DNA from 2 places in the Lederbergia graminis genome. Region 1 is predicted to be linked to the other one. Evidence: a T-box and tRNA genes for the amino acid it is inferred to sense, from the RefSeq annotation. Region 1 holds a T-box; the other holds one or more tRNA genes.

Evidence for each region. A T-box is a leader RNA that pairs with one kind of tRNA and senses whether it is charged. The one in region 1 lies ahead of ACFPM4_RS18735 (valine--tRNA ligase), so its partner is inferred to be a tRNA-Val.
Region 2: it has a tRNA-Val gene. The T-box ahead of ACFPM4_RS18735 (valine--tRNA ligase) is inferred to sense a tRNA for this amino acid. The anticodon was not compared.

What each region holds. Positions count from the first base shown of each region.
Region 1 covers NZ_JBHSMC010000029.1:138,017-141,440, reverse strand. The annotation lists gene ysxE (spore coat protein YsxE) at 597-1,625, shown strand; gene ACFPM4_RS18740 (hypothetical protein) at 1,649-1,840, opposite strand; T-box leader at 1,982-2,219, shown strand; gene ACFPM4_RS18735 (valine--tRNA ligase) at 2,266-3,424, shown strand, end outside.
Region 2 covers NZ_JBHSMC010000001.1:831,832-835,255, forward strand. The annotation lists gene ACFPM4_RS04250 (catalase) at 1-489, opposite strand, end outside; gene ACFPM4_RS04255 (bifunctional 5,10-methylenetetrahydrofolate dehydrogenase/5,10-methenyltetrahydrofolate cyclohydrolase) at 754-1,593, opposite strand; ZMP/ZTP riboswitch at 1,643-1,728, opposite strand; tRNA gene ACFPM4_RS04260 (tRNA-Val) at 1,910-1,982, opposite strand; gene ACFPM4_RS04265 (TAXI family TRAP transporter solute-binding subunit) at 2,109-3,101, opposite strand; gene ACFPM4_RS04270 (alpha/beta hydrolase) at 3,243-3,424, shown strand, end outside.

The DNA of each region.
Region 1 (3,424 bases):
CGGCGACAAGCAAATGTTCTGAGACAAAGAAAGGCGTTCTTTGCCTTTCATGTCTCAGGTTATTTGCCCTCGAGCCGATAGCGCCTGCAGCTAGACAAAGAAAAGCGAAAGGCGCTTGCTTATCGGCGACAAGCAAATGTTCTGAGACAAAGAAAGGCGTTCTTTGCCTTTCGTGTCTCAGGTTATTTGCCCTCGAGCCGATAGCGCCTGCAGCTAGACAAAGAAAAGCGAAAAGCGCTTGGGGCTTGAAGGAAGGCTAATTTCGCAACATCCTGTTGGCAGGCTCAAACAGCGACGTCCTGTCGCTTCGCCTGCACTAGTACGTCCATGTACTTCGCAACGCTTTCCTGACCCCAGGAGTGTGTTCGTTTTTTAGATCAAAGTTAAAAAATTACCCTACAATCGTATTTCAATCTGTTCTGTCCTGTAAAATCTGTTTTTTAAAGATTCTACAGGAAGCGCTTTTTGCAGGAAAAAGCTGAACTATCTTGAAAAAATTCAAGCAATAGTTTGGCTTTTATTTCTATCTACATTTTATTGTCTTCGGTTATACAAGGAAAAGAAAGTTAAGTTTTAAGGTGGAAACAGGTGATTAGATGGAGAATCAGTATCATAGTGAACTAGAGAAAGTAATTAGGCACTACGGATTGGAAATTAGTTATGTAGAAAAACATGGGCGAGTATTTAAGTTATATACGGATAAAGGCGAGTTTGCATTGAAGAGAATGAATGCAAAGAACGGAATAGATTTTCTATATTATGTACAGACGCTTTATCAGCGTGGATATAATCGTATCGTTCCTATTTACCCTTGTCAGGATGGAAGGTATGCAATTTTAGAAGGGGATTCCTTATATTATTTAATGCCCTGGCTTGAAAACAAGGAGAGAGATGGAGAGATAGGGAAGAATGTTGACCTGTTTCGTGAGCTTGCCAGAATGCACACATTATCTGTACGCGAAGTACCAATTACGAAAGAGGAACGTCAAGAACATTATGACCGTACTAGTAGTCGCTGGGAAAGTGAACAAGAAGCTTTATTACTCTTCATTGAACGGTGTGAGAGACAAACATATATGTCTCCTTTTCAGCTGCTATTTAGTACCTTTTACAGCGAAATATACGGTGGACAACGGTATGCTTTAGCAAAACTAAAAGATTGGTTTGAAAAAACAAAAGAAGAAACAAAAGCTCGAAGTGTAATCATACATGGGAAATTATCCAATGAACACTATTTATATGATAAGAGTGGTCACGGATTTTTTTCGAATTTTGAGCATGCAGCAATTTCATCTCCATTACATGATCTTCTCCCCTTTTTGGATCGTACATTAAGCACACATCCAAAACGGTTTGATGAAAGTTTGAAATGGTTAGATGCTTATTTTCGATATTTTCCATTTAACGAAGAAGAAATGCTTTTGTTTCTAAGTTATTTAGCAAATCCTGGTCCCATTTTCCGAGTTGTAGAGAAATACTTTTCTACTGGGAAAGAGAAAAGTGAAATGAAATTTGTTACTCAGTTACAGCGCCAGTATTGGCGTATGAAAAATATTGAATATTTAGTGATGCAATTAGAAGAAATAGAAAAAAGAAAAAAAGAACAATCTACCCCTTCGGAATAAAAAAGTGGATCGAAGGGGTATTTTTATATCCACTCGTTGTGAAATGCAATAATGGTGGCAATAAAAGTAGCTAAAATTAATATATCTAAAACAGTAGGGAAAATTAATGTTCTAATCGCTTGAAATACAGTAAATGGAACGATGAGTTGTCTGCACATTGCCTTGAAATGCAACTTCCAAGAATAAAAAGTATACTGATTAAATTTCTTTTTCATCCGATTAACCTCCTAATGAATTCGCCTAGTATAAAATATGTAAAATTGGCTATGATGTGAGTAATCTTGAATAAAGTTAGAAATTTTATTGAAATCATTGACAATCTGCAAGGAAATTCTATACTATAAATGAATAATGATAAAAATGCATTGACAGGGAAGAGTACGTTAGTTGGTTGCTTTCAGAGAGGAAAATCAAAGCTGTGAGATTTTCTAAGTGACACTAATGGAAGGTCGCCCTTGAGCAGTTTCTATGAACGGAAAATCAAGTAGTAGAAACCGGTGGAGAGCCGTTATGTATGTAAGTGCTGGATTTATTGTGTCTTGATAAATCCATGAAAAAAGGTGGTACCGCGAATCTGCTCCCTTCGTCCTTTTGACGGAGGGGGCTTTTTGTATTTGGAGAATGAAGTAGGAGGATGAATATGGAAAAGAAAGAAATTAGCATGCCAACTAAATATGAACCTCAAAACATTGAACAAGGTAGGTATGAATGGTGGTTGTCTGGAAAGTACTTTGAAGCAGAAAATAATCCTGATAAAGAACCATACACGATTGTTATTCCGCCTCCAAATGTAACAGGAAAGCTACATTTAGGTCATGCATGGGATACTGCTTTGCAAGATATATTGACAAGAATGAAGCGAATGCAAGGATATGATGTGTTATGGCTACCTGGAATGGATCATGCAGGTATTGCAACACAAGCGAAAGTCGAAGAAAAACTTCGGGAAGAAGGAAAATCTCGTTACGATCTTGGCAGAGAAAAGTTCCTAGAAGAAACGTGGAAATGGAAAGAGGAATATGCGACTTTTATCCGCGAGCAATGGGCGAAGCTTGGGTTGGGACTTGATTACTCTAGAGAACGATTCACGTTAGATGAAGGTCTTTCACAAGCTGTTCGTGAGGTATTCGTGACTCTTTACAATGAAGGTTTAATCTATCGTGGCGAATACATTATTAACTGGGATCCTGCAACAAAAACAGCATTGTCTGATATTGAAGTTATTCATAAAGATGTACAAGGTGCATTTTATCATATGAATTACCCACTAGCTGATGGTTCTGGCTCCATAGAAGTAGCAACTACTCGTCCAGAAACAATGCTTGGTGACACTGGTGTAGCTGTCCATCCAGAAGATGAGCGCTACAAACATTTAATTGGGAAAACTGTAATATTACCTATTGTTGGTAGAGAAATTCCGATTGTTGCGGATGATTATGTGGATATGGAGTTTGGATCAGGAGCGGTGAAAATTACACCGGCACATGATCCTAATGACTTTGAAATTGGTAACCGTCACAATCTTCAACGTATCCTTGTGATGAACGAAGATGGCACAATGAATGAGAATGCAGGACAGTATAATGGAATGGATCGCTTTGCATGTCGTAAACAAATTGTAAAAGACTTGCAGGAGGCAGGTATTCTATTTGAAATTGAAGAGCATCTCCATTCTGTTGGCCATTCTGAACGAAGTGGAGCAGTAGTAGAGCCATACTTATCTACACAGTGGTTTGTTAAAATGAAGCCACTTGCAGAAAAAGCAATTGAACTACAAAAAAGTGATGAAAAAGTTAACT
Region 2 (3,424 bases), on a different contig from region 1:
TATCATATCAGGGAACTTCATCGCATCACGAATAAAAAATATCTTCAAATTATTTCCGACTAAATCCCAATTCCCATCTTCTGTATACATTTTTACTGCAAATCCACGCGGATCTCTTGCCGTTTCTGGTGAATCTTTTGCCCCAGCTACAGTTGAAAAACGTACTAAGACTGGTGTTTTCTTTCCAGCACCAGAAAATACTTTCGCTCGAGTATATTTTTCAACCGGTTCATTGCCGACTTTTCCATATGTTTCAAAATATCCAAAAGCACCAGCACCTCTGGCATGTACTACACGCTCAGGTACTTCTTCGCGATCAAAATGAGAAATTTTTTCAATGAAATGATAATTTTCAAGTGTAGCTGGACCACGATTACCAACCGTACGAATATTTTGATTATCTGTTACCGGATGACCTTGTCGATTTGTTAGTATTTCACGATCTATGTCTTGATTTAATGAATCTTGATTCTCTTCATTATTTGCCATAAAGAAAACCTCCTAATTTTAAATATAAACACCACCTAGCTTTCCATAAAATTTAAAATTTTATGCTGTTTCTATTAGTACTTATGATTACTATTAAAAGGAAAAAAGCGCTGCATCATCACAAATGAAACAACGCTTTTTGTATTAGTGATTCTTATAGGGTTCGAACCCAATATGCTGTGCACTTCGGAAAGCGTAGTGTATTTCCGAAGCGATATAGTTTTACTTCCATTGTTCAGATGTTATTGTCCTAACCTCTTTAACTTAAACAGAGTATTTTTCTGCTGATTCTACTGTTTGTTTCAACAAAGTAGCAATAGTAACTGGACCAACACCACCAGGAACAGGTGTTATTGCACTAGCAACTTCATAACAAGTTTTATAATCAATATCACCAACATTCCCTTCGTTATAACCTGCATCTAAAATGATTGAACCGTCCTTTAGCCAGCTACCTTTAATAAATTCAGGCTTTCCTACTGCTGCAACAACAATGTCTGCTAGTTTTAAGATTTCAGGTAAATTGGAGGTTCTTGAATGGCAAGTGGTAACAGTCGCATTTGCATTAAGAAGTAAAGCAGAAACAGGTTTACCTAAGATTGGGCTTCTCCCTACTACTACAGCATGTTTACCATCAATTTGGATCTGGTAATGCTCTAAGATCTTCATGATTGCTGCTGGCGTGCAAGATGGATATTCTCCGAATCCTAACGCTGTCTGTCCGTAACCTGTGCTTGTTACACCATCTACATCTTTTCGAATATCAATTGCTTCAAATGCAGTGCGTTCATCAATATGTGGTGGTACTGGATGTTGTAAGAGAATACCATGAACCGAGTTATCATTATTTAATTCTTTTATTGTTTCTACCAACTCCGATGTACTTGTTTCTTCGGGCAAATGCACACGAATAGACTTCATACCTAATCTTTTACAAGCATTCCCTTTCATTTTTACATAGGTCTCTGAAGCAGGATTATCACCAACTAATATAGTAGCTAGGCATGGTATTAAACCATTTTTCTTTAATTTCTCAATACGAGTTTTCAAGCCCTCTCTTATTTCTTGGGCAACAACATTCCCATCCAAAACGATTTTATCCATAACTACGCCTCCTTAAAATATAATAAAAAAAGAGATAAGGATATATCCTTATCTCTGCCCAGACGACCCGACCATATATAAAACACAGCTTCCTTGTGGTCATTTCCACAAATGTCGTCAGTTACTGTGTCTACTTCCTTTATATAAATAAAAGATAACATATAGGGATTAATTGTCAAATTGAAAATATTATTTTTGTAATAAGTTTCCCCAATTCCCCCAAAACAGCTGTACTAATATTTTGACTCAAAACTGTATCAAAAAAAAACTGCTGAAATCACTTTGTTTATAAGCAATTTCAGCAGTTTTGTATTAGTGATTCTGATTGGGTTCGAACCAACGACCTCCACCCTGTCAAGGTGGCGCTCTCCCAGCTGAGCTACAGAATCTTAATATGTATTTTATTTCACACAATTAAATATACACTGAGGCTCTCCTTTTGTCAACAATACAAAACTGTATTATACATAAAAAGGCACCTAGTTTATCCTAGATGCCCCATCTCGATGGAGTTCTTATTCTGTAGAAATCCCTTTTTCTTTAAAGTATCTCATTGCACCTGGATGTATATCGAATGCAGTTCCATCTAAAGCTTTGTCTGCTGTAATAAATGTTCCTTTTGGATGGCCAAGTTTATCAGTACTTTCAAATAAAAGCTTTGTCACCTCATAAACTAGGGCTTCTGATATATCTGAATGAACGACTAACATAGCTTGTACTGCTGCAGTATGAACGTTTTCAACCGAGTCATATGTACCCGCTGGAATAGTATCCTTTTGATAATATGGATATTTGTTAATTAACTGCTCTAGCTTATCATCTTCTAGATTAATAATTACAATATCTTTTGTAGCTTTAAGCCCTTCTATTGCTCCTGTAGGGGTCCCACTAGTAAGAAATGCAGCATCTATTGTACCATCTTGAAGAGCTGTTGTAGAGTCGTCAAATGATAAATGACGAGTATTTACATCATCTATTGACATTCCATAAACCTCTAGGATCTGCTCTGCATTTGTTTTTGTACCTGATTGCTCTGATCCGATCGAAACAATCTTCCCTTTTAAATCTGCAACAGAATGAATTTCAGCTTCTTTTGTTGTAACAATTTGAATCGCTTCTGGATAAAGTGTACCTAATGCTTGAAGTTTAGTTACTTTATCACCTTCAAACATATGAGTACCCTCGATGGCAAAATTGGCAATATCCGATTGTGTGAATGCAAGTTGAGCATCACCTTCTTCAAGTAATTTCAAGTTCTCTACAGATGCTTCAGAAGTAATTGCATTTGTTTCGACACCTGTAGAATCTGTTATTAATTTGGCTAGATTGCCACCTATAGGATAATATGTACCACCAGTTCCACCTGTCGCTATCCTTAAAGACTCAATCCCATATTCACTTTCAGCCTTATCTGTATTCTTATCTTCTTTTTTCGTTCCTTCACAGGCAATCAATATGGATGATAATAGGAATAGAAAAGCAGTAAATAAAACAAATCTTTGTTTCAAAAGAACTCCTCCTCATGATGTAATAAAAAACAATTGCAAACATAATGGAATATGATAATTGTCTTTTTTCACAAACCATGAATTTCTATGATAAAATTATCACCAATATTAAAATTTCTATTCTATTATGGAGGACTTCAAATGGGAAATGTTCAAGGAACAATCAAGGAATATACTTTAAACAGTCGGGAATTAAATGATCAAATGATAACACTCGTTTATACACCTGCTACATTTTCACCATTTCTTGATTATTCCGTTCTGATTGTCCAAGATGTAAAAGATTATATACAAATGGGAAAACTTACACGTTTTACAGATGA